Regions from separate parts of the Pseudomonas sp. R1-18 genome, predicted to be linked through region 3. Evidence: predicted binding sites of a transcription regulator. Region 3 holds the regulator's gene; each other region holds the start of a gene.
The links. Region 3 encodes sigma-54, which starts transcription at its own class of promoters, with help from an activator protein. Its sites were predicted from a motif close to ANTGGCATNNANNTTGCTNT; they were not measured.

Region 1 (7,990 bases), 560 kb from region 3:
AGCCGGTGCTGTCCAAATACCGTGACGAGCTGGCGGTACTGGCCAGCTGCGGCAAGCCGCTGTTACCGGTGTTGAATTTCGTCAGCAGCCGCGAGCACCGCGAGGCGGACTGGCGAGACGCTTTATCGCGGCTTGGCCTGCATGCACTGGTGCGTTTCGACAGCGTTGCACCGCCCGAGGATGGCGGACGTCGATTGTATGAAAGCCTGGCGCTGCTGTTCGAAAGCGCGGGACCGCAGCTGGAGCGACTGATTCAGGATCAGCAGGCGCAGCGCGAGGCCCGGCGCCACAGCGCCGCACGCCTGATCGCCGAGATGCTGATCGATTGCGCCGCTTGTCGCCGCAGCGTCGCAACGACCGCTGACAAGGAAGCGCAGGCGATCGAGGAGCTGCGCCAGGCCGTACGCCAACGCGAACAGCGATGTGTCGAGGCGCTGCTCAAGCTCTATGCGTTTCGCAAGGACGATGTCACGACCAGCGATCTGCCGCTGATGGACGGCCGCTGGGGCGATGACTTGTTCAACCCGGAAACCCTGAAACAGCTGGGTGTGCGAGTTGGCGGCGGTGTGGCCGCAGGTGCAGCAGCCGGTGCCGGCGTTGACCTGTTGGTCGGCGGGGTCACGCTTGGAGCGGCGGCGCTAGTGGGCGCGCTTGCCGGAGGCGCGCTGCAAACGGCACGCAGCTACGGCGGTCGGTTGTTGGGCAAGATCAAGGGGCACCGCGAACTCACCGTGGATGAATCGGTTCTGCGCTTGCTGGCGCTGCGCCAGAAACAGCTCGTGCTTGCTCTCGCGGCTCGGGGCCACGCCGCGATTCAGTCCATCGAACTGGCCGCGCCCGATGACAAGACCTGGCGCCAGGGCAAGCTCCCTGATGCGTTGAACAAGGCCCGTGCGCATCCGCAGTGGTCTTCGCTCAATCCGCATCCGCGGTTGAGTCAGACTGAGCGGCAGGAAGCGACTGATGAATTGGCGGATGTGATCCTGCAGCCTTGACCTGAACAGGGATTGCTTTGATCCATAAGCGGGTGTATCGGACGCCAAAACCGCATCGCCCCCGGTCGCGGGCAAGCGCGCTCCTACACGCGCACGAACCGGACAGGCGGCTGGTAGCAATCCGCCTGTCCGGTTCGCGGACAATTGCGTGCGTACGCTGTATGATCGCGCGCCCGATTCACCCGGAAGCTTGAACTCAAATGAAACCCACCCTGATCGCCGCCGCAGAACTCGATCGCATCGATACCTGGGCCAAATACTCCAGCCATATGTGCGGAGGTTGCATTTCCAGCTGCTGCACCTTGCCGGTTGAAGTGAAGATCAAAGATCTGATCCGCATCGGGATCGTGGATGAGTTCGAGCGTGGCGAACCGGCGAAAAACATCGCCAAGCGTTTGCAGAAAGAAGGGATCGTCGAGCGCTACAACCAAAAATCCGAGATCTTCACCCTGCAGCGCATGAGCAACAACGATTGTCTGTATCTGGATCGCAAGAGCCGCCTGTGCACCATCTACGACAAACGCCCGGACACCTGCCGCAACCACCCCAAGGTCGGACCACGTCCGGGTTATTGCGCCTACAAGCCGAAGGCTGTCGAGCGTCAGAGCAGCGGTACGCTCAACTCCAATTCCGGTCGGGTGCCGCTGAAGTTTTGAGCCACGCTCCCCTGTAGGAGCGTGCTTGCCCGCGACGGCATTCCCTCAGTTGTAGATGCATTCACCGACACTACGCCGGTCGCGGGCAAGCGCGCTCCTACAACAGACCAAGCAGCAGGCATAAAAAAACGCCCCCGGCCTTTCGACCGGGGGCGTTTTATTCAGCCGGGCTTAAATCAAGCCTTGGCTTTCTTGGCAGCGCGGGTACGCTCGCTTTCGTCCAGGATCTTCTTGCGAAGACGGATGGACTTAGGAGTGACTTCGCACAGCTCGTCGTCCTGGATGAATTCCAGAGCCTGTTCCAGAGTGAACTTGACAGGCGGAACCAGAGCGATGGTTTCGTCTTTACCCGAAGCACGCATGTTGTCGAGCTTCTTGCCCTTGGTAGGGTTTACACCCAGGTCGTTGTCGCGGCTGTTCAGGCCGACGATCTGACCGTTGTAGATTTCCTGACCGTGCTCAACGAACAGCTTGCCGCGAGCCTGCAGGGTTTCCAGGGAGTAGGTCAACGCCTTGCCGGTTTCAACCGAAACCAGAACGCCGTTCTGACGGCCGGACATGTCGCCCGACTTCATCACGTCGTAACGGTCGAAGATCGAGGTCAGGATGCCTGCGCCGGAAGTCAGGGTCAGGAATTCGTTACGGAAACCGATCAAGCCACGAGCCGGGATGTTGTACTCAAGGCGAACGCGGCCTTTGCCATCCGGAACCATGTTGGTCAGGTCGCCTTTACGCAGACCCATCTGCTCCATGATCGCGCCCTGCGCTTCTTCAGGCAGGTCGATGGTCACGTTTTCGTACGGTTCGTGCTTCACGTCACCAACGCGACGGATGATCACTTCCGGACGGCCTACGGCCATTTCGAAGCCTTCGCGACGCATGGTTTCGATCAGAACCGAGAGGTGCAGCTCACCACGGCCCGAAACCTTGAACTTGTCAGCGGTGTCGCCTTCTTCAACGCGCAGAGCAACGTTGTACAGCAGCTCCTTGTCCAGACGTTCCTTGATGTTACGGCTGGTGACGAACTTGCCTTCCTTGCCGCAGAACGGCGAGTCGTTTACCTGAAAAGTCATGGAAACGGTTGGCTCGTCAACGGTCAGCGGCTTCATCGCTTCTACGTTGTTTGGATCGCACAGGGTGTCGGAGATGAACAGCTCGTCGAAACCGCTGATGCAGACGATGTCGCCGGCAGCTGCTTCTTCAACGTCGATGCGGTGCAGACCGTGGTGACCCATCAGCTTCAGGATACGGCCGTTACGCTTCTTGCCGTCAACGTCGATGGCGACAACCGGAGTGTTCGGCTTGACGCGACCACGAGCAATACGGCCGACGCCGATAACACCCAGGAAGCTGTTGTAGTCCAGAGCGGAGATCTGCATCTGGAACGGACCTTCACGGTCAACAGCCGGCGCTGGTACGTTGTCGACGATCGACTGGTACAGCGGGGTCATGTCTTCAGCCATTTCGGTGTGGTCCAGACCGGCGATGCCGTTCAGGGCCGAGGCGTAGACGACTTTGAAGTCCAGCTGTTCTTCGGTGGCGCCCAGGTTGTCGAACAGGTCGAAGATCTGGTCCAGAACCCAGTCAGGACGCGCGCCCGGACGGTCAACCTTGTTGATGACCACGATTGGACGCAGGCCGGCTTCGAAAGCCTTCTTGGTCACGAAACGGGTTTGCGGCATAGGGCCGTCTTGAGCGTCGACCAGCAGCAGAACGGAGTCGACCATCGACATCACGCGCTCTACTTCACCACCGAAGTCGGCGTGGCCCGGGGTGTCCACGATGTTGATGTGGTAGCCGTTCCAGTTGATCGCGGTGTTCTTCGCGAGAATGGTAATGCCACGCTCTTTTTCCTGGTCGTTGGAGTCCATGACGCGCTCGTCGTTGAGCTCGTTGCGCTCAAGAGTGCCGGACTGACGCAGGAGTTTGTCGACCAGGGTGGTTTTGCCATGGTCAACGTGAGCAATGATGGCGATGTTGCGTAGATTTTCGATCACTTGTGTATCTCGATCAGAGGATTCGGTCTGCTGACTGAAAACAGACAGCCATTACAGTTAGGAGTCGGCAAAAGCCGGTACGGCTTGGCGACTGGTGTCGGGGGGCCGGTGACGCAAGCCACAGGCAAACAGCCCCGGGCACTTAGCTCGGTCGATATACGCGCACATTGGCATGCCCCTCACTGAGCAAATGATGAGCATGCAGGCGGCTCATGACGCCTTTGTCGCAATACAACAGGTACTGGCGCGTGTTATCCAGTTCCTTGAATCGGCTGTTCAATGCATAGAACGGCACGGTCTGTATCTCGATGCCCGGCGCTTGCAACGGCTCGTCTTCCTGAGCATCCGGATGGCGGATGTCGATGATGACCTGGCCGGCGAGCGCCTGACTGACTTCTTCGATTTCGACACTGCGGCTCAGATCCTCGATCACCTTGTCGATCGGGACCAGCCTGGCGCGTTCGAGCGCTTGCTCGAGAATCGCCATGTCGAATTGTTGCTCTTCATACTCAACGCGGTTGCGCTTGGCGTTGGTCTTGGGGTTGACCGAAATCACCCCGCAATACTCAGGCATGTGCCGAGCGAAGTCGGCGGTGCCGATTTCAGTCGCCTGGTCGACGATGTCCTGTTTGTGGCTCGCGATCAGCGGCCGCAGGACCAGCTTGTCGGTTGCCGAGTCGATCAGCGACAGGTTCGGCAGCGTCTGGCTGGACACCTGGGAAATCGCCTCGCCGGTTACCAGCACGTCGATCTCCAGTCGGTCGGCGACCGCGGATGCAGCGCGTAACATCATACGCTTCAAAACTACACCCATATGACTGTTATCGACTTTTTGCAGGATTTCTCCGAGAACTTCCTCGAACGGCACACTGACGAACAGCACCCGCTGAGAGCTGCCGTACTTCTTCCAGATGTAATGCGCGACTTCCATCACGCCCAGCTCGTGGGCGCGCCCACCCAGATTAAAGAAGCAGAAATGCGCCATGAGCCCGCGGCGCATGATCTGATAAGCCGCGACAGTGGAGTCAAAGCCGCCGGACATCAGCACGAGCGTCTGTTCCAGCGCACCGAGCGGGTATCCGCCCAGCCCTTTGTGCTGGTCGTGGATGACGAACAACCGTTGGTCGCGAATTTCCATGCGCACCACGATGTCCGGCTTCCTCAGCTCGATTCCGGCGGCGCCGCACTGCATCCGCAGCTTGCTGCCGACGTACTTCTCGACGTCCATCGAACTGAAATCGTGGCGGCCGGCCCGCTTGCAGCGCACGGAAAACATCTTGCCGGGCAGCAGGTCGCCGTAGTGCTCTTTGCACTTGGCAACGATGTCATCCATATCGCCCAGAGGATATTCGGCAACCTGCAGGAAATTCGCGATGCCCGGCATGCAGCTCAGGCGCTCGGTGATGCCCTGCAGGACTCTGGGATCGGTCGACCGGGTTTCCACCTCAAGGTTGTCCCACACACCACCCACAACAATGTCCGCGTCCAGTTCCCGGAGCACGGTACGAATGTTCTTGCCCAGCTGCCGAATGAATTTCTTGCGGACCGGCGGGCTTTTGATGGTGATTTCTGGGAAAACTTTGACGATTAGTTTCATAGAAACGGTGCGTAGGATGCCGGCCAAAAAAGGGGGGCGCGGATTATAGCGGAAATTGCTCAAGGTTTAACCAGTTATCGTACTGCCAATCATCAGCGCACCAAAAAGGGTCGTATCAGTGACGGCAAGCGCTATAAAGGTGCGGAGAATTGCCGTGGATCGCTGTTTTAAGCCCGAAATGCCTGCGCTTGAGGCACGAATCCCAACACGGGGCACTGGCATGCAAATTGCTCCCTTGTGAGGCAGGTTGCCTTGGTCGAGTATTCGGGCCGGCATCACCAAATTCAAAGGGCCAAAACTACAACAGGCTCTTATCCACCCGGAGGACACCATGTCGAAGTCGGTTCAACTCATCAAAGATCATGACGTTAAGTGGATTGATCTGCGCTTCACGGATACCAAAGGTACTCAGCACCACGTGACCATGCCGGCTCGCGACGCGCTGGAAGACGACTTCTTCGAAGTCGGCAAAATGTTCGACGGTTCTTCCATCTCCGGCTGGAAAGGCATCGAAGCCTCCGACATGATCCTGCTGCCGGACGACGAAACCGCTGTTCTCGATCCGTTCACCGAAGAGCCGACGCTGATCCTGGTTTGCGACATCATCGAGCCTTCGACCATGCAGGGCTACGATCGCGATCCACGCGCCATCGCCCATCGCGCCGAGGAATACCTCAAGTCCACCGGTATCGGTGACACCGTCTTCGCCGGTCCCGAGCCTGAGTTCTTCATCTTCGACGAAGTGAAGTTCAAGTCCGACATTTCCGGCTCCATGTTCAAGATCTTCTCCGAGCAAGGCTCGTGGATGTCCGATCAGGACGTGGAAGGCGGCAACAAGGGCCACCGTCCAGGCGTCAAAGGCGGCTACTTCCCGGTTCCGCCATTCGACCACGACCACGAAATCCGCACCGCAATGTGCAACGCCCTGGAAGAAATGGGCCAGGTCGTCGAAGTTCACCACCACGAAGTGGCGACTGCCGGCCAGAACGAAATCGGCGTGAAATTCAACACGCTGGTCAAGAAGGCTGACGAAGTTCAGACCCTCAAGTACTGCGTACACAACGTTGCCGATGCCTACGGCCGCACCGCGACCTTCATGCCAAAGCCTCTGTACGGCGATAACGGTTCGGGTATGCACGTTCACATGTCCATCTCCAAAGATGGCAAGAACACATTCGCCGGCGAAGGCTATGCCGGTCTGTCCGACACCGCCCTGTACTTCATCGGCGGCATCATCAAGCACGGCAAGGCGCTGAACGGCTTCACCAACCCGTCGACCAACTCCTACAAGCGTCTGGTACCAGGCTTTGAAGCTCCGGTAATGCTGGCCTACTCGGCTCGCAACCGTTCCGCTTCGATCCGTATTCCTTACGTCTCCAGCCCACGTGGCCGTCGTATCGAAGCACGCTTCCCGGATCCATCGGCCAACCCGTACCTGGCGTTCGCCGCTCTGCTGATGGCTGGCCTGGACGGCATCCAGAACAAGATTCACCCTGGCGATGCAGCTGACAAGAACCTGTACGATCTGCCGCCTGAAGAGGCTAAAGAGATCCCACAAGTTTGCGGCAGCCTGAAAGAAGCGCTGGAAGAGCTGGACAAAGGTCGTGCGTTCCTGACCAAAGGCGGCGTTTTCAGCGACGACTTCATCGATGCCTACATCGAGCTGAAAAGCGAAGAAGAAATCAAAGTGCGCACCTTCGTACACCCACTGGAATACGAGCTGTACTACAGCTGCTGATCCAGCCGCGCCTGCTCTGGCGGCGTAGAGGAGACCTCCTTCGGGAGGTCTTTTCGTTTCTGGAGAAACACCATGCCCAACGGCGCGCCGAGGGTCATGCGCCTGCTGATCCACGTGCGACCGGGATTCGCTGAACGACGCTCACCTCTGTTAGCTGTGCGGTATATGTTTACCGCCATCCGCCCTCGACTCACAGGCATTGTTGCGACTTGTGCCATACCCGTGAGTTTTCATCATGAGCAGAGCAACCTCTTTTTTCGCCGTCATCCTGATGCTGAGTGGTAGTGCGATCGCCGAAGACGCACCGCCGTCTGCGGCAATGCCACCAGTCACTTCGCAAGTACTGCTGAAAAGCACCGCCTCCTGGGATGGCACGCCCTACACTCGCTATCCGGACGGCCAGCCGGAGCTGACAATTCTGAAAATCAGCATCCCGGCCGAAACCGCGCTCAAATGGCATCGGCATGCAATACCCAACGCGGCTTATGTGGTTTCAGGGCAGATCACTGTGCAGGCAAAGGACACTCCGCATACCATCCTGCTCAAAGCCGGCGATACACTCGCGGAAATGGTCGATACCGTGCATCGAGGCGTGACCGGCAGTGAACCGGTCGAGCTGATTGTGTTCTATGCTGGCACTCCCGGAACGCCCCTGTCGCAATGAACCGGCATCCAGCCCCTGCATTCGGAGCCCCCATGCGTCGATCCTTTGCCTGCCTGCTGCTGTTGATCAGCCTGCCCGTGGCAGCACAGATTTATAAGTACACCGATGCCAACGGGAATACGGCTTATAGCAATCAGCCGCCGGACGGGATCAAGGCGGAGACCGTCGAGCTCCCGCCTTTGAACAGCATAGAGCCTGCAGCGCCACGCGCCGGATCTGTTCAGTCGGCTCCAACTGCCGAACCGGAGCAGCCGCAAGCCGCTTACAGCACGCTTGAACTGACCGACCTGCCGACGGACGAAGCGCTACGCGCCAACAACGGCACCTTTACCATCGGCGTCAG
Region 2 (7,990 bases), 1.1 Mb from region 3:
CAGCACCTGGTGCTTTGGTTAGAAATCACCTCAGGTCGTCACTGCAATGGTAACGACACCAAGGCCCGCGACGCCGGCAGCGGGCACCAACGGCAGAACTTTCTGCCCGACCTCACCATGAGGTCCAAGGGATGTAACAGTCAACAGACGAGGGCAATACCCTATGAGAAGACTTAAGCGTGATCCGTTGGAAAGAGCATTTTTACGCGGATATCAGTACGGCGTTCATGGTAAATCCCGTGAACTTTGCCCTTTTACTCTGCCCTCGGTACGCCAGGCATGGATCAACGGCTGGCGAGAAGGACGTGGCGACAATTGGGACGGTATGACCGGTACTGCGGGAATCCACAGACTCAACGAACTTCACGCGGTCGGATGAGGTAATTCCGACCAGTCCATCAAGACCCATCGACTGATCTTCACCTTCGCACCATGCACGCCCCACCCGGGCGGCGGGCTTAGACCCGGGGGCTCTTGATGAGCCCCCTTCTCCCTGCAATCCACTCAGCCTCGTGACATTGCGGCAATCGCATCGACTGACTCGCGAATCAGCGCCGGCCCTTTGTAAATGAACCCGGAATACACCTGAACCAGGCTCGCGCCAGCCGCGATCTTCTCGGCCGCGTGCCGCCCTTCGGTAATGCCGCCCGCCGCGATGATCGGCATACGCCCGGCCAGTTCGCCGGCCAGCATCCGCACAGTGTGGGTGCTCTTCTCACGCACAGGCGCACCCGACAGACCGCCTGCTTCGTCGGCGTGCGGCAATCCTGCAACGCCCTCGCGGCTCAGGGTGGTGTTGGTGGCGATGACCGCATCCATCCCCGATTCGATCAGCGCGGCGGCGACCAGCACGGTTTCCTCGTCGGTCATGTCCGGAGCGATCTTGATCGCCAGCGGAACGCGCTTGCCGTGCGCCAGGGTCAGCTCCTGTTGTCGCTTGCTCAACGCTTCGAGCAGCTGTTTGAGCGAATCGCCGAATTGCAGGCTGCGCAGGCCCGGCGTGTTCGGCGAGCTGACGTTGACCGTGATGTAGCTGGCATGGGCATAGACCTTGTCCAGGCAGATCAGGTAGTCGTCGACCGCGCGCTCAACGGGCGTATCGAAATTCTTGCCGATGTTGATACCCAGCACGCCATTGAAACGCGCCGCCTGCACACGGCCGAGCAGGTGATCGACGCCCAGATTGTTGAAGCCCATGCGATTGATGATCGCCTCGGCATTTGGCAGGCGGAAGATTCGCGGCTTGGGATTGCCCGGTTGCGGGCGTGGCGTCACAGTACCGATCTCGACAAAGCCGAAACCCAGTTGCGCGAAGCCGTCGATGGCCGCGCCGTTCTTGTCCAGCCCGGCCGCCAGACCGACAGGGTTGGGAAACTGCAGTCCCATGACCGTCACCGGCAGGCTGACGGGCGCCTTGCACATCAGCCCATTGAGGCCCAGCCGCCCGCCGGCACCGATCAGGTCGAGCGACAGATCGTGGGAGGTTTCCGGGGAGAGTTTGAACAATAACTGGCGGGCCAGGTTATACATGGGCGGGCTAGGCTCGTGAGAAGCTGAATTCAGGGCGCGATTATAGCCGTGTGAAGGCCGCGCAGGCGAGATGCACGGCAAACTTAGCCGTAGCGGCGCGTGCCTGCCCGCGCGCTGGCATATGCCTTGCTTCAACCAGATATCGACACTGTCTCCAACGGCGGAGCAGTGCATGGACAATGGCGTTGCCTGGGCCCTTGCTTGATGCAGTGGGCCGAGCGACGCCTTTTTTATGGACGTGATCTTGATGAAGCAAGCCCTATGAACACACCGAAACGCAATCCGCTCGCGTGGGTGGCCGGCAGCGATGCGCCGGAGATGTCCAGTGTCGACCTGGGCTTCATGGCGCTCACCGATTGTGCCTCACTTGTTGTCGCCGCCACACAGGGATTTGCCCAGCCGTATGGTCTGACCCTCAACCTCAAGCGCCAGACCTCGTGGTCCGGCCTGCGCGACAAACTGGTCAGCGGCCAGTTGCAGGCCGCGCACAGTCTGTACGGCATGACCTACGCAGTCGAGTTGGGCATCGGCGGCGGTCCGGCGACCGACATGGCGATTCTCATGGGGCTGAATCAGAACGGCCAGTGCATCAACCTGTCCCGTCCGCTTCAGGACGCCGGCGTGGTCACTCCTGAGGCACTTGACAGGCGCGCGCACCAAAGCGGATCAAAACTGACCTTTGCGCAGACCTTCCCCACCGGCAACCATGCCATGTGGCTCTACTATTGGCTCGCCAGCCAGGGCATCCATCCGTTGGAGGATGTCGACAGCGTGGTCGTGCCGCCACCGCAAATGGTCGAACACCTGCAAGCCGGCCGCATCGATGGCTTCTGCGTCGGCGAACCCTGGGGCGCCAGCGCCGTATCACGCGAGCTGGGCTTCACCATGGCCACGAGCCAAGCGATCTGGCCCGACCATCCCGGCAAGGTGCTGGGCTGTACCCGGGAGTTCGTCGAACAGAATCCCAACACCGCCCGCGCGCTGATCATGGCGGTCATCGAGGCAAGCCGGTTCATCGAGCAAAGCCCGGAAAACCGCCGCAGTACCGCCCAGCTGCTGAGCGGCGCAGAATACCTGGACGCGCCGCTGGACTGTATCGAGCCACGGCTGTTCGGTCGCTACAGCGACGGTTTGGGGAACCAATGGCAGGACAACCACGCAGTGCGCTTCCATGGCGCAGGCGAAGTGAATTTCCCATGGCTGTCGGACGGCATGTGGTTCATGACCCAGTTCCGCCGCTGGGGCCTGCTGCGCGACGACCCCGATTATCTGGCGGTAGCCAGCCGCGTACAGCAACTGGCGCTCTATCGCCAGGCGGCGGAGGCGCTCGGCATCGATATTCCAGCCACACCGCTGCGCAGCAGTCAGCTGATCGACGGCAAGATCTGGGATGGCAGCGACCCGAGGGCCTACGCGCGCAGCTTCAAGCTGCATGCGATGGCCGAACGCTCACCCGTCGCCAGTCATTGAGGAGGCCAGAAGATGCTGCGTATTTTGCTGATCAATGACACGGCAAAGAAAGTCGGGCGCCTGAAGGCCGCTTTGAGCGAAGCGGGTTTCGAGGTAATCGATGAATCGGGTCTGATGATTGACCTGCCCGCCCGTGTTCAGGCCTTGCGCCCGGATGTGATTCTGATCGATACCGAGTCGCCGGGCCGCGATGTACTGGAACAAGTGGTGCTGGTCAGCCGCGACCAGCCGCGGCCGATCGTCATGTTTACCGATGAACACGATCCCGGCGTCATGCGTCAGGCGATCAAGTCAGGGGTCAGCGCCTACATCGTTGAAGGCATCCACGCCCAGCGCTTGCAGCCGATTCTCGACGTTGCCATGGCCCGTTTCGAAAGCGACCAGGCGCTGCGCGCGCAGCTTCAGGCCCGCGACCAGCAACTGGCCGAGCGCAAACGCATCGAACTGGCCAAGGGCTTGCTGATGAAGATGAAGGATTGCAACGAAGAAGAGGCCTATACCTTGATGCGTCGCCAGGCGATGAGCCGTCAGCAGAAGCTGATTCAGGTGGCCGAGCAGATCATTGCGATGAGCGAATTGCTTGGATAGAACCACATTGCCTGCCGGGCGGATTGGGGAGCCCTGGCGCGCAGCGCCAGTTCCAGACGCCTCCCATCACCGCTGCTACGGAAAAGCATGACGCCCTTCCGAATCTGGCCCACCTCTTGCTAAACAAACATCACCGGTAGCCAAAGGCGGTTGCCACCCCTTACGACAAAGACGTCGCCCATCTGATCTGCCCCGGCAGAACAGAGGCGACGTTTTTGCGTTTTGGCCCTGATGAACGGGGCCGGCGGTGCGCGCTGCGCTTCGCCACAACGTCTGGATTCCTTCGAGTCGCGGTCAAGGCCCGACCCACTAGCCGATGATGAGGTGTGCAATGGATACAAGCTTCTGGAAAGCCGGCCACAAACCGACCTTGTTCGCAGCGTTCCTGTACTTCGACCTGAGCTTCATGGTCTGGTATCTGCTCGGCCCGATGGCGGTACAGATCGCCACCGACCTGCAACTGACCACCCAGCAACGCGGCCTGATGGTCGCTACCCCTATCCTTGCCGGTGCGGTGTTGCGCTTTCTGATGGGGCTGCTTGCCGACCAGCTTTCACCGAAGACAGCGGGCATCATCGGCCAGGTCATCGTGATCGCCGCCCTGCTCGGCGCCTGGCAGCTGGGCATTCATACTTACGAACAGGCCCTGATCCTCGGCCTGTTCCTGGGGATGGCCGGTGCGTCCTTTGCCGTCGCGCTGCCGCTCGCTTCACAGTGGTATCCACCGCAGCATCAAGGCAAGGCGATGGGCATTGCCGGCGCCGGCAACTCCGGCACGGTACTGGCGGCATTGCTGGCACCGGTGCTCGCGGCCAGTTTCGGCTGGGGCAATGTATTCGGCCTGGCGCTGATCCCGCTGGTCCTGACGCTGGTCGCGTTCAGCCTGATGGCACGCAACGCGCCGGAACGCGCCAAGCCAAAATCCATGAGTGATTACCTCAAGGCGCTGGGCGACCGCGACAGCTGGTGGTTCATGTTTTTCTACAGTGTGACTTTCGGCGGATTCATCGGTCTGGCCAGCGCCCTGCCCGGCTATTTCAATGACCAGTACGGCCTGAGCCCGATCACCGCAGGCTATTACACAGCGGCCTGCGTGTTCGGCGGCAGCCTGATGCGCCCGCTGGGCGGCGCGCTCGCCGACCGGTTCGGTGGCATCCGCACCCTCACCGTCATGTACACCATCGCCGCCATCGGCATCGCCGCGGTCGGCTTCAACCTGCCCAGTTCCTGGGCGGCGCTGGCATTGTTCGTTGCCGCGATGCTCGGTCTGGGTGCAGGCAACGGCGCGGTGTTCCAACTGGTCCCGCAGCGTTTTCGCAAGGAAATCGGCGTCATGACCGGTCTGATCGGCATGGCGGGCGGCATTGGCGGCTTCCTGCTGGCAGCGGGGCTCGGCGCCATCAAACAACACAGCGGCGACTATCAGCTCGGCCTGTGGCTGTTCGCGGGCCTCGCGGTATTGGCCTGGTTCGGCTTGATGAACGTCAAGCGTCGCTGGAGAACAACCTGGGGTTCGGCCGCCGTGACAGCTGCTCGGGTCTGACCCGCGGATGGGCCTGCAACTGCAGTTCGCCGAGTTCAGCGCCAGCGGCCCGCGCCCGGAAAATCAGGACGCGCTGCGCTCGGTCACGCCCGCGCCGGCCCTTGCCGCCAGCAAGGGCTACCTGTTCGCCCTAGCCGACGGCGTCAGCCAGTGCGCCGATGGCGCGCTGGCCGCGCAGTCAACGTTGCAGGCACTGGCGCTGGATTACTACTCAACACCCGAGACCTGGGGTGTCGCGCAGTCATTGGACCGTCTGCTGCTGGCGCAGAATCGCTGGCTGGTCGCCAACGGGCTGCTGACCACCCTGAGTGCGCTGGTGCTGCGCGGTCGACGCTTTACCCTGGCCCACGTCGGCGACTGCCGGGCGTATCGCTGGCGGGCCGGACAACTGACGCGCATCAGCGAGGACCATGTCTGGGAGCAGCCGGACATGCAGCATGTGCTCAAGCGCGCGCTGGGCCTGGATCAGTACGTGGTGATGGACTACCTCGACGGCGAGCTGGGTGAAGGCGAACGCTTGCTGCTGGTCAGTGATGGTGTCTGGGCGACGCTGGGCGACACCAGCATCCGTTCGATACTCAATGAACAGGCGGATCTTGACGCGGCAGTCCGCACGCTGGTCGATGCCGCCCATCTGGCCGGCAGTCAGGATAACGCCAGCGCTCTGCTGATCCAGGTCGCGAGCCTTGGCGCCGATGACCTGGGCGATGCGCTGCTGCAGCTGCAGCAGTGGCCATTGCCGCCAACGCTCAAGTCCGGCCAGGCGTTTGAGGGATGGCAGGTGGATCAGCCGCTGGCCCAGTCGCGTCAGTCGGTTGTCTATCGGGTCCGGGACGCGCAAGGCATGCCATGGCTGATGAAGACCTTGCCAAACAGCCGCCACGATGAACCTGCGGCGGGCCAGAGCCTGTTGCTGGAGGAATGGTTCCTGCGCCGCGTCGCCGGGCGCTTCTTCCCCGAGATCCATCCGCTGCCGAATCGCCAGCACCTGTATTACGTGATGCGCGAGCACCCGGGCCGTACGCTCGCCGCTGTATTCTCCGCCTCCGGCCCGCTGCCGCTTGCCGAATGGCAGGCTGTCGCGAACCGATTACTGAAAGCTGTCGGCCTGCTGCACCGACGCAATATCATTCACCGCGATATCAAACCGGAAAACCTGCTGCTGGCCGAAGACGGCGAGCTGCGCGTCCTGGATTTCGGCCTGGCGTTCTGTCCGGGGCTCTCGGCGCGCAATGTCAACGACCTGCCAGGCACACCGAGCTACATCGCGCCCGAAGCATTTGGCGGTGTAGAACCTGCGCCACCGCAAGACCTGTACTCGGTCGGCGTCACTCTGTATTACTTGCTGACCGGGCACTACCCGTACGGGGAAATCGAGGCGTTCCAGCATCGGCGCTTCGGCATTCCGGCACCGGCCAGCCGCTACCGGCCGGACCTTCCTGACTGGCTCAACCATAGCCTGAGCAAAGCGCTGGAGGCCGATCCCGCTCGACGCTATGAAACCGCCGAGCAATGGCTGCTGGAACTGGAACAGGCTGAACACCGGCCACCGGCCGCTCGCCCTCGCCCGTTGCTCGAACGAGAACCGCTCAAGGTGTGGCGCACCGTGGCCCTGGTATCGTTACTGGCCAACCTCGTGGCGGTATTCTCCTGGCTTGCCCGCCATTGAGTATTTGCGCCCCGCTTCTGTGCGCGCCGCTTCAATGCGGTGCACGATCCGCAGGCTAGTCGTCCTGAAACTCCGCTGTACCGGGCTTCCCCAACCTGGCACGACCACTGCATTGCTTCTGCCGACATCATTCATACGCGACTGCCTTCAACGACGAAGACGGCGCTCCCCGAGAGAACGGGATTCGGACAAAGGCGTCCTCGTCAGGTAACTGGCGGGGCGCCTTTTTTGTTTGCGCGAGAAAAACCGGGCTCGCGCTGGTGCTACTCGGAGGCGACATGGAAAAACTCAAACTGGTGATGATCGGCAACGGCATGGCCGGCGTGCGCACGCTCGAAGAGCTTCTCAAGCTGCGCGACGACATGTACGACATCACAGTCTTCGGCGCCGAGCCGTATCCCAACTACAACCGGATCCTGCTGTCGCCCGTGCTGGCCGGTGAACAGACCTTCGACGACATCGTCCTCAACGATCTGGCCTGGTACCGGGACAACGGCATCCATCTGCTGCTCAACCGTCACGTGGTGAAAATCGACCGGGTCAGACGCCGGGTGATCGCCGACGACGGCACCGAAGCCCGCTACGACCGACTGCTGATAGCCACCGGCTCCAGCCCGTTCATCCTGCCGGTTCCGGGCAACACCCTGGATGGCGTCATCGGCTATCGCGACATCGGTCATACGCAGCAGATGATCGACACGGCCAGGACCCATCGCCGCGCGGTCGTGATCGGTGGCGGGCTGCTCGGTCTGGAAGCAGCCAACGGCCTGGCCCTGCGCGGCATGCGGGTGACGGTGCTGCACAACGGCCAGACCCTGCTGGAACGCCAACTGGACCCGACCAGCGGCCAAATGCTGCAAAAGGCGCTCGAACAGCGCGGTCTGGCGTTTCGCCTCGGCGCGCAGACCCAGGCGCTGCTTGGTGACGAAGGCGGCCGGGTCAACGCCGTGCAACTGGCCGACGGTGACCAAATAGAAACCGATCTGGTGGTGATGGCCGCTGGCATCCGCCCGAACATCGAGCTGGCCGAACAGGCCGGATTACCCTGCAATCGCGGCATCCTGGTCAACGACACCTTGCAGACCTATGACCCGCGTATCTATGCGATTGGCGAGTGCGTCAGCCACCGTGGCATCGCCTACGGGCTGGTTGCGCCGCTGTTCGAGCAGGCCAGAGTCTGCGCCAATCAT
Region 3 (7,990 bases):
TGTACGTCCAGCACCACTTGATAAAGCGTTTCACCGCTTTCGGCACTGCGTAGGCGGTCGCGCACTTCGGCACGGTCCAGCATGCTTGCGATCTGACGCAGCAGCTCCAGGTGTTCATCGGTGGCGGCTTGCGGGACCAGCAGGACAAACAGCAGGTCGACCGGAGCGCCGTCGATGGCATCGAATTCCACAGGTGCATCGAGGTGAATGACTGCGCTCACGGGTGCGGTGCAGTTGGGCAGGCGGCAGTGAGGAATGGCGATGCCATTGCCAAAGCCTGTCGAGCCCAGCTTTTCGCGGGCAACGAGGCTCTCGAAAACGGTTTGCGAATCCATTTGTGGCACTTCACGGCCGATCAGATTGGCAATGGTTTCGAGTACGCGTTTTTTACTGCCACCCGGCACGTTCACGAGAGAACGGCCGGGGGTCAGGATATTTTCAAGTCGGATCATTTGAATGAGAGTTAGCGAGCTGTCGCACCTTTAAGGATGTTCTGCTGCTTTTCCTTATGCTTGAGCAATTGTCTGTCTAGCTTGTCAGTGAGCAGGTCGATGGCTGCATACATGTCGTCGTGTTCAGCATTCGCTACTACTTCCCCTCCGGGAATATGCAACGTGGCCTCAACCTTCTGCTTCAGCTTCTCGACCGTCATGATGACCTGCACATTGGTAATCTTGTCGAAATGCCCCTCCAGCTTCTTGAGCTTGAGCTCCACGTATTCACGCAGGGGCTTGGTCACTTCCAGTTGGTGTCCACTGATGTTGACTTGCATACAGCTTCTCCTTTGCCAGTGCATAAAGAGGTGGGCTGAAGACCCACCGCTGGAACGCTGTGGCGCGGCCTGCATCACATCAGTCGCTTACGCTCGCTCGACGGTGCGATCCCGAGAGATTCACGGTACTTGGCGACTGTGCGGCGGGCTACTTGAATGCCTTGTGCCTCCAGTAAACCAGCGATCTTGCTATCACTCAACGGCTTTTTCTGATTTTCGGCGGCAACCAGTTTTTTGATGATTGCGCGAATCGCCGTGGACGAGCATTCGCCGCCCTCGGAGGTGCTTACGTGGCTGGAGAAGAAGTATTTCAGCTCATAGATACCGCGTGGCGTATGCATGAACTTCTGCGTGGTAACGCGCGAGATCGTCGACTCGTGCATGCCAACCGCCTCGGCGATGTCATGCAGAACGAGCGGCTTCATCGCTTCATCGCCGTATTCAAGGAAGCCGCGCTGATGCTCGACGATCTGAGTGGCAACCTTCATCAGCGTTTCGTTGCGACTCTGCAGGCTCTTAATGAACCAGCGGGCCTCTTGCAGCTGATTGCGCATGAACGTGTTGTCGGCGCTGGTATCGGCGCGACGGACAAAACCTGCGTATTGCGGATTGACTCGCAGGCGCGGAACCGACTCCTGATTGAGCTCAACCAGCCAGCGTTCGTTGTCCTTGCGCACGATCACGTCAGGGATGACGTATTCCGGCTCGGTCGACTCGATCTGCGATCCAGGGCGCGGGTTGAGGCTCTGTACCAGTTCGATCACCTGGCGCAGTTCGTCTTCCTTGAGTTTCATGCGGCGCATGAGCTGCGCGTAGTCACGGCTGCCCAGCAGGTCGATATATTCGGTGACCAGACGCTGCGCTTCGGCGAGCCATGGCGTTTTGCCGGGCAGCTGGCGCAGCTGCAGCGCCAGACACTCGCTCAGGTTGCGGGCACCGATGCCGGCTGGTTCGAACTGCTGGATACGGTGCAGAACGGCTTCGATCTCATCCAGTTCGACATCCAGCTCCGGATCGAAGGAATCGAGGATCTCTTCGAGGGTTTCGTCGAGATACCCCTGATTGTTGATGCAGTCGATCAGGGTGACGGCAATCAGCCGGTCCTTGTCGGACATCGGGGCGACGTTCAGTTGCCAGAGCAGGTGGCTCTGCAGGCTTTCACCGGCCGAAGTGCGGGTGGTGAAATCCCACTCGTCATCGTCGTTGCTCGGCAGACTGCTGGCACTGGTCTGGTAGACGTCTTCCCAGGCGGTATCCACCGGAAGCTCATTGGGGATGCGTTCGCCCCACTCGCCATCCTCCAGATTGTCCACCGTGGATGCGGCGGTTTCCTGATAGGTCGGTTCCTGAACCTCGACGGTGGGCTTTTGATCGATGTTGTCTGCCAGCGGGTCGGAATTGTCGAAGTCGTCGCCTTCTTCCTGGCGTTCCAGCATAGGGTTCGACTCCAGCGCCTCCTGAATCTCCTGCTGGAGGTCCAGGGTCGATAGCTGGAGCAAGCGGATGGCCTGTTGCAGCTGCGGCGTCATCGTCAGCTGCTGGCCCATTCTCAAGACTAGCGATGGTTTCATGGCAGGGGCTTAAACCTTATTCGCCGGCGCACATGCGCCATCCACTACAGGGCGCCGAAGCGCCAACTTAAGCAAATTATATGCCTGAAACCGGAGGCTTTGCCTAGAGCGTCGTGACAAATAAAGCATTGTCAAGCCGGGCCTTAGGCATGAATCGCCTGAGCGGGCGACTCTCGGGATCTTTACAGGCGGAACTCGTGGCCGAGGTAAACCTCTTTCACCAGCTGGTTGGCCAGAATGGTTTGCGCGTCGCCCTCGGCGATCAGCTGTCCATCGTTCACGATGTAGGCTGTTTCGCAGATATCAAGTGTCTCGCGGACATTGTGGTCGGTAATGAGCACACCGATGCCTTTGGCCTTCAGGTGATGGATGATCTGCTTGATGTCGCCAACAGAGATCGGGTCAACGCCTGCGAATGGTTCATCGAGCAGGATGAATTTCGGGGCCGTCGCCAGCGCCCGCGCGATTTCCACCCGACGACGTTCACCACCCGACAGGCTCATGCCCAGGTTGTCGCGAATATGGCTGATATGGAATTCCTGCAGCAGGCTCTCCAGTTCCTTGCGACGAGCAGCCGTGTCGAGTTCCTTGCGGGTTTCAAGGATGGCCATGATGTTGTCGGCCACGGAAAGCTTGCGAAAGATCGAGGCTTCCTGCGGCAGGTAACCGATACCGGCGCGTGCGCGACCGTGCATTGGCTGGTGGCTGACGTCCAGATCATCAATCAGAACGCGGCCCTGATCCGCCTGGACCAGACCGACGATCATGTAGAAGCAGGTCGTCTTGCCGGCACCGTTGGGTCCCAGCAGGCCGACGATCTGACCGCTTTCGATGGACAGGCTGACATCGCGCACGACCTGGCGGCTCTTGTAGCTTTTAGCCAGATGCTGGGCTTTGAGCGTCGCCATTTACTGGGCCTTCTGCGGTTGTTCGGATTTCTTCTTCGGCTGGATGACCATGTCGATCCGCGGGCGAGGCGTGGTGACCTTGCTGCCGCCGTTGGCGCGGCCGGCGCTCACGATCTGCCTGACGGTGTCGTAGACGATCTTCTCGCCTTCGGACGTGTTGCCATCGTTGACGACCTTGGCCTTGTCGATCAGCACGATGCGATCCTGCGCCGCGTAGTACTGAATCGTCACGGCGTAAGCCTGCACGATCGGTTTGTCCACCGAAGGCTTCTGCTCGTAGTACGCAAGGTTGCCGACCGACGTGAACACGTCGACTTCGCCCTGGGCATTACGGGTGATGGTCACGGTGTTGCCAGTGATCTTCATCGAGCCCTGGGTGATGATCACGTTGCCCTTGTAGGTCGCAACGCCTTTCTTGTCATCGAGCTGAGCGTCGTCGGACTGGATGTGGATCGGCTGATCCCGATCGGTTGGCAGGGACCAGGCGCTCGCGCTTCCCAGTGCCGCGCCCAGACCGAGCAAAAAAGGAAGGGTTTTAACGAGCCTCATACTGTCCTCTTACGTTGGACAGCAGGTCCATCCTGCCGTCGTTCAAATACGCTTTCATTCCCTTGGCCGTAGTCGCACCGCCGCCGGCGTCGATTCTAACGACTTGCTGGGTCTGCGCATATTGCTTCTGCGGGAATACGGTCATGCGACTACTGGTGATGATAGTCGTACGTTTCTTTTCATCGGTGCGCGCGATACGCACGGCGTCAATCAGCTCGACTTCTTCGCCACCAGGCGAAACCTCGCCGCGCTCGCTCTGGATGTGCCACGGGAACGCGGTCCCACGGTACATCTGCAGATCGGGTGTGGTCAGCAAGGTCACGTCGGTCGCTTTCACGTGTTCGACCTTGTCGGCAGTCATCTCGTACTGCATCTTTCCGTCAGGCAGGTACTGAACACTACGCGCGTTGATCGCGTAAAAGTCGATGGCAGCCTCGTCGACGCCGGCGGCGGGCTGGTCCATGAAGCGTTCCGGGCTGACGTTCCAATAGCCGGCCGCAGCGACCAACAGGCCGATCACGCCGAATACCAGGAACTTGCGAATTTTTTTGCTCAACATGATCGGCTTCTGGCTTCTATAGATAGGCGGCATGGGCCGCTTCGAGGTTGCCCTGAGCGCTCAGGATCAGCTCGCAGAACTCACGCGCAGCGCCTTCGCCGCCGCGCGCCTGCGTCACGCCGTGCGCATGCTGGCGGACGAAACTCGCCGCGTTCGCAACCGCCATGCCTAATCCGACCCGTCGAATGATCGGAAGGTCCGGAAGGTCGTCGCCCAGGTGCGCGACCTGTTCGTAGTCGAGATTGAGCGTGGCGAGCAATTGATCGAGTACAACCAGTTTGTCTTCCCGGCCTTGAATCAGATGCTCGATGCCGAGACTCTGGGCGCGTCGCTCTACCATCGATGACTTGCGGCCACTGATGATTGCGGTCGTCACGCCTGAAGCGATCAGCATCTTGATGCCCTGACCGTCCAGTGTATTGAAGGCCTTCATCTCGCTGCCGTCCTGCAGAAAGTACAGGCGACCGTCGGTCAGAACCCCGTCCACGTCAAAGACGGCCAGTTTGATCTGCTTGCCGCGTTGCATCAGTTCAGTAGTCATCGCAGTACCTTCCATTACATGACACCGGCGCGCAAGAGATCCTGCAGGTTGAAAGCGCCGACCGGACGGTCGTCCGCGTCCACGACGATCAGCGCGCCGATCTTGAAGTCTTCCATTATTTTCAGCGCCTCGGCGGCGAGCATGTCCGGGCGGACAGTCTTGCCATGGGCAGTCATGACGTCGTCGATGGCGCACTGGCGGATATCCAGCGCGCAGTCCAGCGTGCGACGCAGGTCACCGTCAGTGAAGATTCCGGCCAGCTTACCATCCGGCTCGACGATGGCGGTCATGCCCAGGCCCTTGCGTGTCATTTCGAGCAGTGCGTCACGCAACGGCGTGCCGCGCTGAACCATGGGCAGGCTGTCGCCGCTGTGCATGACGTTCTCGACTTTGAGCAGCAAGCGCCGCCCAAGTGCGCCGCCTGGATGGGAAAATGCGAAATCTTCCGCGGTAAAGCCACGGGCTTCGAGCAAAGCGACTGCCAGCGCATCGCCCATGACCAGCGCCGCGGTCGTCGACGACGTCGGAGCAAGGTTGAGCGGGCAGGCTTCGTGTTCCACCCGAGCGTTGAGATTGACATCAGCCGCTTTGGCCAGCGTCGAGTCGGGGTTGCCGGTCAGGCTGATCATCTTGATGCCCAGGCGCTTGATCAGCGGGAGCAGCGTGACGATTTCGCTGGTGGAGCCCGAGTTGGACAGCGCCAGGATAATGTCGTCCGAGGTGATCATCCCCATGTCGCCGTGGCTGGCTTCGGCGGGATGAACGAAAAACGAGGTGGTACCAGTGCTCGCCAGCGTTGCTGCGATTTTATTGCCCACGTGTCCGGATTTACCCATGCCGACCACTACAACGCGGCCTTTGCTCGCCAGGATCATTTCGCACGCGCGTACGAAATCCGTGTCGATGTGCGCGAGCAGGCCTTCGATAGCCTCGATTTCAAGGCGAATGGTGCGTTGCGCGGATTGAATCAGGTCGCTGGATTGGCTCATGTGTTGAATCAGTCAGACTGTGAAAAGGCGGCGATTATAGCGGTAATGTAGATTTCCCTCACGTCTGATCGTCGCCGTGTGTTCTCAAGGCGTTTTCGTGCGTCTTCATTACCGTGTAAATGGCTGGCCAGATTCAAATGGCTTTCACAGAACAACAATGGATATTCATCGGTACGCCGGTTCTCTTCTTGGGTGGCATGTCGGTGGGTGATATAGTTCGCCGCTTGTTCGGCCCACCCGGGCGGCGCCCATCCCGCAGGGCTGTGCAGCCAGCGGACCGGGCCGTATCGCAAGGAGTTTAGATGAGTGCCGATGACGCCTACGCGGTCGAGTTGAAAGGACTTTCCTTCAAACGAGGGACGCGCAGCATTTTCAATAATGTCGATATTCGTATCCCGCGTGGCAAGGTCACCGGGATCATGGGGCCGTCGGGCAGTGGCAAGACGACCCTGTTGCGCCTGATGGGCGCCCAGTTGCGGCCCAGCGCCGGTCAGGTGCTGGTCAATGGCCAGAACCTGCCGGAGCTGTCGCGCAGCGATCTGTTCGATGCGCGCAAGCAGATGGGCGTGCTGTTCCAGAGCGGCGCGCTGTTCACGGACCTGGATGTGTTCGAGAACGTTGCGTTTCCACTGCGGGTTCACACTCAGCTGCCCGAAGAGATGATCCGCGATATCGTCCTGCTCAAGTTGCAGGCCGTCGGCCTGCGCGGGGCGGTCGAGCTGATGCCGGACGAACTGTCCGGCGGCATGAAGCGCCGTGTGGCGCTGGCGCGTGCAATCGCTCTGGACCCGCAGATTCTCATGTATGACGAGCCTTTCGTCGGGCAGGACCCGATTGCGATGGGCGTTCTGGTCCGTCTGATCCGGCTGCTCAATGACGCACTGGGCATCACCAGCATTGTGGTTTCCCATGATCTGAACGAGACGGCGAGCATCGCCGATTATCTGTATGTGGTGGGTGACGGCCAGGTGCTGGGGCAGGGTACGCCTCAAGAGCTGATGACCTCGGACAACCCGCGCATCCGTCAATTCATGACCGGCGAGCCGGACGGCCCCGTGCCGTTCCATTATCCGGCGCCGGATTTCCGCGAAGACCTGTTGGGGAAGCGCTGATGCGCAAGAAGTCACTGATGGACCGCGTTCGCCTGCTGGGACGCTCGGCCCTGGATATCGTTACCGTGCTGGGTCGCTCCGGCCTGTTCCTCAGCCACGCGCTGCTCGGGCGGGGCGGGCTCGGCGGCAGTTTTCAGCTGCTGGTCAAGCAACTCTATTCCGTCGGGGTGATGTCGCTGGTCATCATTGTGGTGTCCGGCATGTTCATCGGCATGGTGCTGGCGCTGCAGGGTTACAGCATTCTGACCAAATACGGTTCGGAGCAGGCGGTAGGCCAGATGGTCGCCCTGACTTTGCTGCGCGAACTCGGGCCGGTGGTGACCGCGCTGCTGTTCGCGGGTCGCGCCGGGTCCGCGCTGACCGCCGAGATCGGCAACATGAAGTCCACCGAGCAGCTGTCGAGCCTGGAAATGATCGGCGTCGACCCGCTCAAGTACATCGTCGCGCCTCGCCTGTGGGCCGGGTTCATCTCACTACCTATCCTGGCCATGATCTTCAGTGTGGTCGGCATATGGGGTGGGTCATGGGTGGCGATTGACTGGCTGGGAGTCTATGAAGGCTCCTTCTGGTCGAACATGCAGAACAGCGTTTCTTTTCCCGGCGATGTGCTCAATGGGGTCATCAAGAGCGTCGTATTTGCCTTCGTCGTGACCTGGATTGCCGTGTTCCAGGGATATGACTGCGAACCCACTTCCGAAGGGATCAGCCGTGCCACGACCAGGACGGTCGTTTACGCATCGCTGGCCGTGCTGGGCCTGGACTTTATTTTGACCGCCTTGATGTTTGGAGATTTCTGATGCAAAACCGCGCCATCGAAACCGGTGTCGGCCTGTTCCTGCTGGCCGGAATATTGGCTTTGCTCCTGCTGGCCCTGCGAGTCAGCGGTCTGAGCGCCGGAGCGACCAATGACAGTTACAAACTTTACGCATATTTCGACAATATCGCGGGTTTGACTGTCAGAGCCAAGGTCAGCATGGCTGGCGTGACTA
Region 4 (7,990 bases), 1.0 Mb from region 3:
GCATGGCGTACTGGCCATCGGCAGCCGTGACCCGCAACACTACAAAAGCTCGGTCGGCACGCTGTTCCTCAGCTATATAGCCGACGTGCTTGGCCGACTGGTGCCAAGGTTCAACCACTCGCTGCGCTCGGTCCGCTGATCCATGGAAAAGCAGCTGGACGCCTACTGCATGCACCTGCGCAGTGAGCGCCAGGTCTCGCCGCATACGCTGGAAGCTTATCGCCGCGACCTGAACAAGGTGCTCGCATATTGCGAGAAGGCGCAGGTTGCCAGCTGGGTGGACCTGGACATTCAGCACTTGCGCAGCTTCGTTGCACGTCAGCATCAGCAAGGCCAGTCTTCGCGCAGCCTGGCGCGCATGTTGTCAGCGGTGCGCGGCTTTTACCTTTATCTGAACCGCGAGGGCGTCTGCCAGCACGACCCGGCCAACGGCCTTTCTCCGCCGAAAGGTGAACGACGCCTGCCCAAGACGCTCGACACGGACCGTACCGCGCAATTGCTGGACGGCGGCGTGGAGGATGATTTCCTGGCGCGTCGCGACCAGGCCATTCTGGAACTGCTGTATTCGTCCGGCTTGCGGTTGTCCGAACTGACCGGGCTGAACCTCGATCAGCTCGATCAGAGCGCCGGGCTGGTGCAGGTGCTCGGCAAGGGCAGCAAGACCCGCGTGCTGCCGGTGGGCAGCAAAGCGCGCCAGGCACTGGAAAACTGGTTGCCTTTGCGCGCGCTGACCAACCCGCAGGATGACGCGGTGTTTGTCAGCCAGCAGGGCAAACGTCTGGGACCACGCGCGATCCAGATGCGCCTCAAAAGCGCGGGCGAGCGGGAGCTGGGTCAGAACCTGCATCCACACATGCTGCGCCATTCGTTCGCCAGCCACCTGCTGGAATCCTCGCAGGATCTGCGTGCCGTACAGGAATTGCTCGGGCATGCCGACATAAAGACCACGCAGATCTATACGCATCTAGACTTCCAGCATCTGGCCACCGTGTACGACAGCGCCCACCCCCGGGCCAAACGCAAGGGATCTGCTCATGATTAAGCTCGTCACGTTCGATCTGGACGACACCCTCTGGGATACTGCGCCCGCCATTGTCGGTGCGGAAGCTGCCCTGCGCGACTGGCTGACCGAGCACGCCCCGCTGCTTGGGCCGGTGCCTGTAGAGCATTTGTGGGAGATCCGCACACGCCTGGTCGAGGCAGAGCCGTCGCTCAAGCACCGGATCAGCGCGCTACGCCGCAAGGTCCTGTTTCATGCGCTGGAAGACGCAGGTTACGACTCCGAGGAAGCGCAGGACCTGGCCGACGAAAGTTTCGAGGTGTTCCTGCACGGCCGCCACCAGGTGCGGATATTTCCCGACGTGCAACCCACCCTGGAGATCCTCGCCAAGACCTACACGCTGGGCGTGATTACCAACGGCAACGCTGACGTTCGTCGCCTGGGGCTGGCGGACTATTTCGCGTTCGCGCTGTGCGCTGAAGACCTGGGCATCGGCAAGCCAGACCCTGCGCCGTTTCTGGAGGCATTGCGTCGTGGCAATGTTGATGCCGGCAATGCCGTGCATATCGGCGACCACCCCAGCGACGACATTGCCGGGGCACAGCGCGCCGGCATGCGCGCCATCTGGTACAACCCGCAAGGCAAGGCATGGGACGCGGACAGCCGCCCGGATGCCGAAATCCACAACCTTTCGCAACTGCCCGAGGTTCTGGGCCGCTGGGCATAAGCCGCGTCACCCGGCTACACCGGCACGACTCGTCGCTTGTAGGAGCGCGCTTGCCCGCGACACATACGACGCGCTGCGTCAGGCAAACCGCGTAAGGCTGTTCGCGAGCAAGCGCGCCCCTACAGGCCAAAAAAAGCCCGCAGCGACAGCGGGCTTTTTTTCAATACGACTGTGCTGCCTCAGATAGGGCGGCTGCCGTATTTGTTGTCAGGCTTCTTGGGCGGATCGGCGACCACGTTGGCCTCCACTTCCTGCACCTTGCCACCACGCGCCAGGAACTCTTCCATGGCACGGGCAAGAGCATCACGCTCCTTGTTCTTGGCTTCTACGCTAGGCAGTTCATCGACCGATACCGCAGCTTTGGCCTTGCCTTTGACAGGTGTAGCCGAGACTTCAGCACCATCGTCAGCGTCGGAGACGTCGTCTTCAGGTGCAGCAGCAAGCTCCTCACCTTCGTCTTCGCCTTCCAGGTCGTCTACCAGATCATCGTTGTCGTCGTCGCTCATGTTCTACCTCATGACTTGCGAAAGCAGATTAGTTATAGCCCGGCAGCTTTGAAACCCAAGACTGTCGGAAAAAATTCAATAACCGCCATGTCTGGCGATCATGCCCATTCACCCTGAAGGGTGGCAAGGACATTGCGAGCACCGCCTGAATCCCGGTGCTCACCTAGATAAACACCTTGCCAGGTGCCCAGCGCCAGTCGGCCGGCCGTAACTGGCAAAACCACCTGGCAGCCCAGCAAACTGGCTTTGAAGTGCGCCGGCAGGTCGTCAGGCCCTTCATCGTTATGCTCGTATCCGTCGGTGCTTTGCGGCACCAGCCGGTTGAAGAACCGCTCGAAGTCGCGACGCACGGCCGGATCGGCATTCTCGTTGACGGTCAACGAGGCCGAAGTATGTTGCAGCCACAAGTGCAGCAGTCCGACACGACAGTGACGCAGCTCGGGCAGGCCTGCGGTTATCTCGTCAGTCACCAGATGAAACCCACGAGGCCGGGGCCTGAGGGTAATCCTGGATTGGTGCCACATACCGTTCTCCGTACGCTCGGCGCGCATTCTAACTCGCCTGAGAAAAAAGCAAAGCGCCCAGTAATGCGGCTTTTGGACGAGTTGACATTCATACTGCCGGCCAAGTCGAAGGCACGTCATCAAACTGCCGAAATCCTGGCCAGCGGCAAGATCAATGACAGCGCAAACCTACAGTTGATTCACAAATGACAGACAAAAAAATGCCCGGAGACCGGGCATTTTTGTTTCCGCAACGGTTGCCGCTTACAAGTTGTAGCCACGCTCGTTGTGTTGCGCAAGGTCCAGACCTACAGACTCTTCTTCTTCGGTGATGCGCAGGCCCATCACCGCGTCCAGCACCTTGAGGATGATGAAGGTCACAATCGCGGTGTAGACCACTGTGAATGCCACGCCTTTGAACTGGATCCAGACCTGCGAACCGATGTCGGTCACGGTGCCGAAGCCGCCCAGCGCCGGGGCTGCAAACACACCGGTCAGGATCGCGCCGACGATGCCGCCGACGCCGTGGACGCCGAATGCGTCGAGCGAGTCGTCGTAGCCCAGCTTGCGCTTGAGGCTGGTCGCGCAGAAGAAGCAAATCACGCCGGAAGCCAGACCGATCACCAGAGCACCCATCGGGCCGACGGTGCCGGCGGCGGGAGTCACGGCAACCAGGCCTGCGACTACACCCGAGGCGATGCCCAGTGCGCTTGGCTTACCATGGGTCAGCCATTCGGCGAACATCCAGCCCAACGCAGCGGCAGCGGTAGCGATCTGAGTGACCAGCATCGCCATGCCTGCGGTGCCGTTGGCAGCCGCGGCGGAGCCGGCGTTGAAGCCGAACCAGCCGATCCACAGCATCGCCGCGCCGACCAGGGTGTAACCCAGGTTGTGCGGAGCCATCGGAGTAGTAGGGAAACCTTTACGCTTGCCCAGAACCAGACAGGCCACCAGACCAGCCACACCAGCGTTGATGTGAACCACAGTGCCGCCTGCGAAGTCCAGAACGCCCCAGTCCCACATCAGGCCGCCGACGCCGCCCCATACCATGTGAGCGATAGGCGCGTAGACCAGAGTGAACCAGATACCCATGAACACCAGCATCGCGGAGAACTTCATGCGCTCTGCAAATGCGCCGACGATCAGCGCCGGAGTGATGATGGCGAACGTCATCTGGAAGGTGACGAAAACCGCTTCAGGGAACAGCGCTGCCGGGCCGGTGAGGCTCGCCGGTGTAATGCCCGCCAGGAACGCCTTGCCCATGCCGCCGAAGAAAGAGTTGAAGTTGACGACGCCAGCTTCCATACCGGTGGTGTCGAAGGCGATGCTGTAGCCGTAGACGACCCACAGAATGCTGATCAAGCCGGTAATGGCGAAGCACTGCATCATCACGGAAAGGACGTTTTTCGAGCGAACCATGCCGCCGTAGAACAGCGCGAGTCCCGGAATGGTCATGAACAGGACCAGCGCGGTGGCGGTCAGCATCCATGCGGTATCGCCGGAATTGAGTACAGGTTCGGCAACCGGATCAGCCGCCAGGGCCAGACCAGGTAATGCAAGGGACAACAGGGCTCCTAGCCCTGCGAATTGACGCAGAGTCATATTGTTTTCTCCTGGGGCTTTGGGGTTTGGCGGCTTAAATAGCGTCGGTATCGGTTTCGCCGGTACGGATGCGGATAGCCTGTTCCAGATTCACTACGAAAATCTTGCCGTCGCCGATCTTGCCGGTGTTAGCGGCCTTGGTGATGGCCTCGATCACGCGGTCCAGATCCTTGTCGTCGATCGCGACATCAATCTTTACCTTGGGAAGGAAGTCGACTACGTATTCAGCACCGCGATACAGCTCAGTGTGACCCTTCTGACGACCGAAGCCTTTGACTTCGGTAACGGTGATGCCCTGCACGCCGATTTCGGACAACGACTCGCGCACGTCGTCCAGCTTGAACGGCTTGATGATTGCAGTGACTAGCTTCATGAAACTTTCTCCCGAATTGGTGGACTTGCCCCAGGAAAACAAACCCGACTCAAGTCTAAGCGCAGTGCCTGGCTTTGTAACGCGTCGGTCGCCGGATAAACTCCGGACCAACTCCAGAAAACCGCTTCTGACGAAACATTCCCCGCTCCGCCTGCCGCACTGCCTTCGTCACAGCGACTGCATCAGTGCATGGGTCATCAGCCACTAAGCAGAAAGCTTGCCATCTCTCTGCGATTCGCTGAATACAAGCCTTGCAGCCATGAAACCGGTGTGCGGCAACGATCCAGCGCCCCGCTTACGCACAACTATAGTGCGCACGTGCCCGCGACGATGCTCAATAACCGTGCACCGATCCGCTGCGAAATCAGTGCCGGACGCTGCGTGCTACACTGCGGCCACTCTGACTCCGGAAGATCATCATGCTCGCGCCAAAAGCTTTCCTGGACGCCCTGAGCGGCCATGCCACCCGCCTCTTCAACGGCGACACCCCGTTGCCCCGCGGCGAATTCGAAACCCAGTTCAAGGCTCTGATGCAGAGCGCCTTCAGCAAGCTCGATATGGTCAGCCGTGAAGAGTTCGACAGCCAGATGGCCGTCCTCGCCCGCACTCGCGCTCGCCTTGAGGCTCTGGAAGCGAAGGTTGCCGAAATGGAAGAGAAGATGTCCGCTCCCACTCCGGTAGACGTTCCTCGCGATCCGCTCTGAGCCGTGTCATCGGCCTGCGGCCGCGCCGTAGAGCCGAAGCGGGTTTACACCCTGTATCCATTCCTTTGCTCGCCACGCTCCTGAATGTCGCACGATGACGTCCGTCGAGTATTCAAGGAATGAATCATGTCTCTGGCCATTGTTCACAGCCGAGCCCAAGTGGGCGTGGAAGCCCCCGCTGTAACTGTTGAAGCGCATCTGGCCAATGGTCTGCCGGCCCTGACCCTGGTGGGCCTGCCGGAAGGTGCGGTCAAAGAGAGCAAGGACCGCGTGCGCAGCGCCATCCTCAACTCGGGGCTGGACTTCCCGGCGCGGCGCATCACGCTCAATCTCGCGCCTGCCGATCTGCCCAAAGATGGCGGCCGCTTCGATCTGGCCATCGCGCTGGGGCTGCTAGGTGCCAGCGGGCAGGTGCCGCTGGTAGCGCTGCAGGATATCGAGTGTCTGGGCGAGCTGGCGTTATCCGGGGCGATTCGTCCGGTGCAAGGCGTACTGCCTGCCGCGTTGGCGGCCCGCGCCGCGGAGCGCACGCTGATCGTGCCGGCAGCGAATGCGGAGGAAGCTTGTCTGGCATCGGGTTTGCGCGTTATCGCAGTGAACCACCTGCTGGAGCTGGTTGCGCATTTCAATGGCCAAATGCCCATTAGCCCTTATCAGGCCAGCGGACTGCTGACCCGGGCTCATCCCTACCCCGATCTCAATGAAGTTCAGGGCCAGACCGCCGCCAAGCGGGCCTTGGTGGTCGCGGCCGCTGGCGCGCACAACCTGCTGTTCAGCGGACCGCCGGGCACTGGCAAGACCCTGCTCGCCAGCCGCCTGCCCGGTCTGCTGCCGCCGCTGGACGAACATGAAGCACTGGAGGTTGCCGCAATCCAGTCGGTGGCCAGCCAGACGCCGCTCATTTGCTGGCCACAGAGGCCGTTTCGTCAGCCGCATCACTCGGCGTCCGGCCCTGCGCTGGTAGGCGGTGGCAGCCGTCCGCAACCCGGTGAGATCACCCTGGCCCATTACGGCGTGTTGTTTCTGGACGAGCTGCCCGAGTTCGACCGTCGGGTCCTGGAAGTCTTGCGCGAACCGCTGGAGTCAGGCCACATCGTCATCTCGCGGGCGCGCGACCGGGTACGCTTCCCGGCCCGCTTTCAGCTCGTGGCGGCCATGAATCCCTGCCCTTGTGGCTACCTCGGCGAGCCGACCGGACGCTGCCGCTGTTCCACCGAGCAGATTGAGCGCTATCGCAACAAGCTGTCAGGTCCGTTGCTGGACCGCATCGATCTGCACCTTACCGTCGCCCGCGAAGCGACCGCGCTGCATCACACGCCGCAACCTGGCGAGGACACTGCCAGCGCCGCCGCTCTGGTTGCCTTGGCTCGCGAGCGTCAGCAACGCCGCCAGGGCTGCGCCAACGCCTTCCTCGATCTGCCCGGGCTGCGCCAGCATTGCGCGCTGTCCGGCACGGATGAGCGCTGGCTGGAAACGGCGTGCGAACGGTTGACGCTGTCGTTGAGGGCCGCGCACAGACTGCTCAAGGTCGCCCGCACCCTGGCGGATCTGGAGCAGGTGGACGAGATCAGGCGCGAACATCTGGCGGAGGCACTGCAGTATCGGCCTTCGAGTCAGTAATGGTGAAGGCCGATACTGACAGAAAGGCTTCGCGGACAAGTCCGCTCCTACCGGCGATGATGCTCATCGCGGGCAAGCGCGCTCCTACTGTGGGAGCGCGCCGGACGGCGTTCCGCTTGTCCACGAAGACGTCAGACATCATCGCGGACAGTTACTCAGCGAAACCGGTCCACTTCATTACGCAGTTCGGCGGCCAGGGAGTTCAGTTCTTCAGCGGTGATGGCCAGGTTGGAAACCACTTCACGCTGTTCGCTGTTTGCCATGGCGATGCTTTGCAGGTTGCTGCTCAGCATGGTCGCGGTGCTGCTTTGTTCCTGAGTAGCAGTGGTGATCGCGGCAAATTGCAGGCCGGCGGAGCGGCTTTGTTCGTCGATCTGGGCCAGCGCCGCAGCCACTTTCGCGTTACGCGACAAGCCTTCCTGCATTAGCACGTTGCCTTGCTGCATGGTGCTGATGGCGTTGCCGGTTTCCTGCTGGATGCTGGCGATCATGCCGGAAATTTCGTCGGTAGCCTGACGGGTGCGCGATGCCAGGCTGCGGACTTCATCCGCCACTACCGCGAAACCGCGTCCCTGTTCGCCGGCGCGTGCCGCTTCGATGGCGGCGTTGAGCGCGAGCAGGTTGGTCTGGTCGGCAATCGAGGTGATCACGCCGACGATGCTGCCGATTTCCTGTGAGCGTTGGCCCAGGGTGTCGATAACAGTCGCGGTGCTGTTCAAGGAGGTAGCGATCTGCTGCAGCGAAGAAGATGCTTCTTCCATGGAGGTACGACCGATGCGGGTCTGCTGCGCGTTTTCCTGCGCCAGACGCTCGGTGTTGCTCATATTGTCAGCGATGTTCATCGAGGTAGAGCTGAATTCCTCTACCGCGCCGGCCATGCTGGTGATCTCGCCGGACTGCTGCTCGATGCCTTCGTAAGCACCGCCCGACATGCCTGACAGCGCATGGGCGCGGG

Region 1: a site for sigma-54 is predicted at 5,460-5,479, ahead of glnA (glutamate--ammonia ligase). Genes of this name have one in related genera too.
Region 2: a site for sigma-54 is predicted at 1,644-1,663, ahead of J3P77_RS09135 (CmpA/NrtA family ABC transporter substrate-binding protein). Genes of this name have one in related genera too.
Region 4: a site for sigma-54 is predicted at 4,917-4,936, ahead of glnK (P-II family nitrogen regulator). Genes of this name have one in related genera too.

The regions. Positions count from the first base shown of each region.
Region 1 is NZ_CP071658.1:300,493-308,482, reverse strand. It holds gene J3P77_RS01380 (GTPase/DUF3482 domain-containing protein) at 1-995, shown strand, start outside; gene J3P77_RS01375 (YkgJ family cysteine cluster protein) at 1,196-1,651, shown strand; gene typA (translational GTPase TypA) at 1,828-3,648, opposite strand; gene thiI (tRNA uracil 4-sulfurtransferase ThiI) at 3,791-5,245, opposite strand; gene glnA (glutamate--ammonia ligase) at 5,577-6,983, shown strand; gene J3P77_RS01355 (cupin domain-containing protein) at 7,219-7,647, shown strand; gene J3P77_RS01350 (DUF4124 domain-containing protein) at 7,680-7,990, shown strand, end outside.
Region 2 is NZ_CP071658.1:1,995,147-2,003,136, reverse strand. It holds gene rmf (ribosome modulation factor) at 164-379, shown strand; gene J3P77_RS09140 (quinone-dependent dihydroorotate dehydrogenase) at 505-1,530, opposite strand; gene J3P77_RS09135 (CmpA/NrtA family ABC transporter substrate-binding protein) at 1,792-3,000, shown strand; gene J3P77_RS09130 (ANTAR domain-containing response regulator) at 3,013-3,588, shown strand; gene J3P77_RS09125 (nitrate/nitrite transporter) at 3,920-5,131, shown strand; gene J3P77_RS09120 (protein kinase domain-containing protein) at 5,139-6,800, shown strand; partial or broken gene J3P77_RS09115 (NAD(P)/FAD-dependent oxidoreductase) at 7,079-7,990, shown strand, end outside.
Region 3 is NZ_CP071658.1:860,694-868,683, forward strand. It holds gene ptsN (PTS IIA-like nitrogen regulatory protein PtsN) at 1-452, opposite strand, end outside; gene hpf (ribosome hibernation-promoting factor, HPF/YfiA family) at 464-772, opposite strand; gene J3P77_RS04000 (RNA polymerase factor sigma-54) at 847-2,343, opposite strand; gene lptB (LPS export ABC transporter ATP-binding protein) at 2,526-3,251, opposite strand; gene lptA (lipopolysaccharide transport periplasmic protein LptA) at 3,252-3,800, opposite strand; gene lptC (LPS export ABC transporter periplasmic protein LptC) at 3,787-4,359, opposite strand; gene J3P77_RS04020 (KdsC family phosphatase) at 4,376-4,900, opposite strand; gene J3P77_RS04025 (KpsF/GutQ family sugar-phosphate isomerase) at 4,915-5,889, opposite strand; gene J3P77_RS04030 (ATP-binding cassette domain-containing protein) at 6,192-7,001, shown strand; gene mlaE (lipid asymmetry maintenance ABC transporter permease subunit MlaE) at 7,001-7,798, shown strand; gene mlaD (outer membrane lipid asymmetry maintenance protein MlaD) at 7,798-7,990, shown strand, end outside.
Region 4 is NZ_CP071658.1:4,729,298-4,737,287, forward strand. It holds gene J3P77_RS21470 (DUF484 family protein) at 1-139, shown strand, start outside; gene xerC (tyrosine recombinase XerC) at 143-1,042, shown strand; gene J3P77_RS21480 (HAD family hydrolase) at 1,035-1,727, shown strand; gene sutA (transcriptional regulator SutA) at 1,907-2,233, opposite strand; gene J3P77_RS21490 (secondary thiamine-phosphate synthase enzyme YjbQ) at 2,332-2,757, opposite strand; gene J3P77_RS21495 (ammonium transporter) at 3,001-4,338, opposite strand; gene glnK (P-II family nitrogen regulator) at 4,373-4,711, opposite strand; gene J3P77_RS21505 (accessory factor UbiK family protein) at 5,131-5,415, shown strand; gene J3P77_RS21510 (YifB family Mg chelatase-like AAA ATPase) at 5,542-7,035, shown strand; gene J3P77_RS21515 (methyl-accepting chemotaxis protein) at 7,191-7,990, opposite strand, start outside.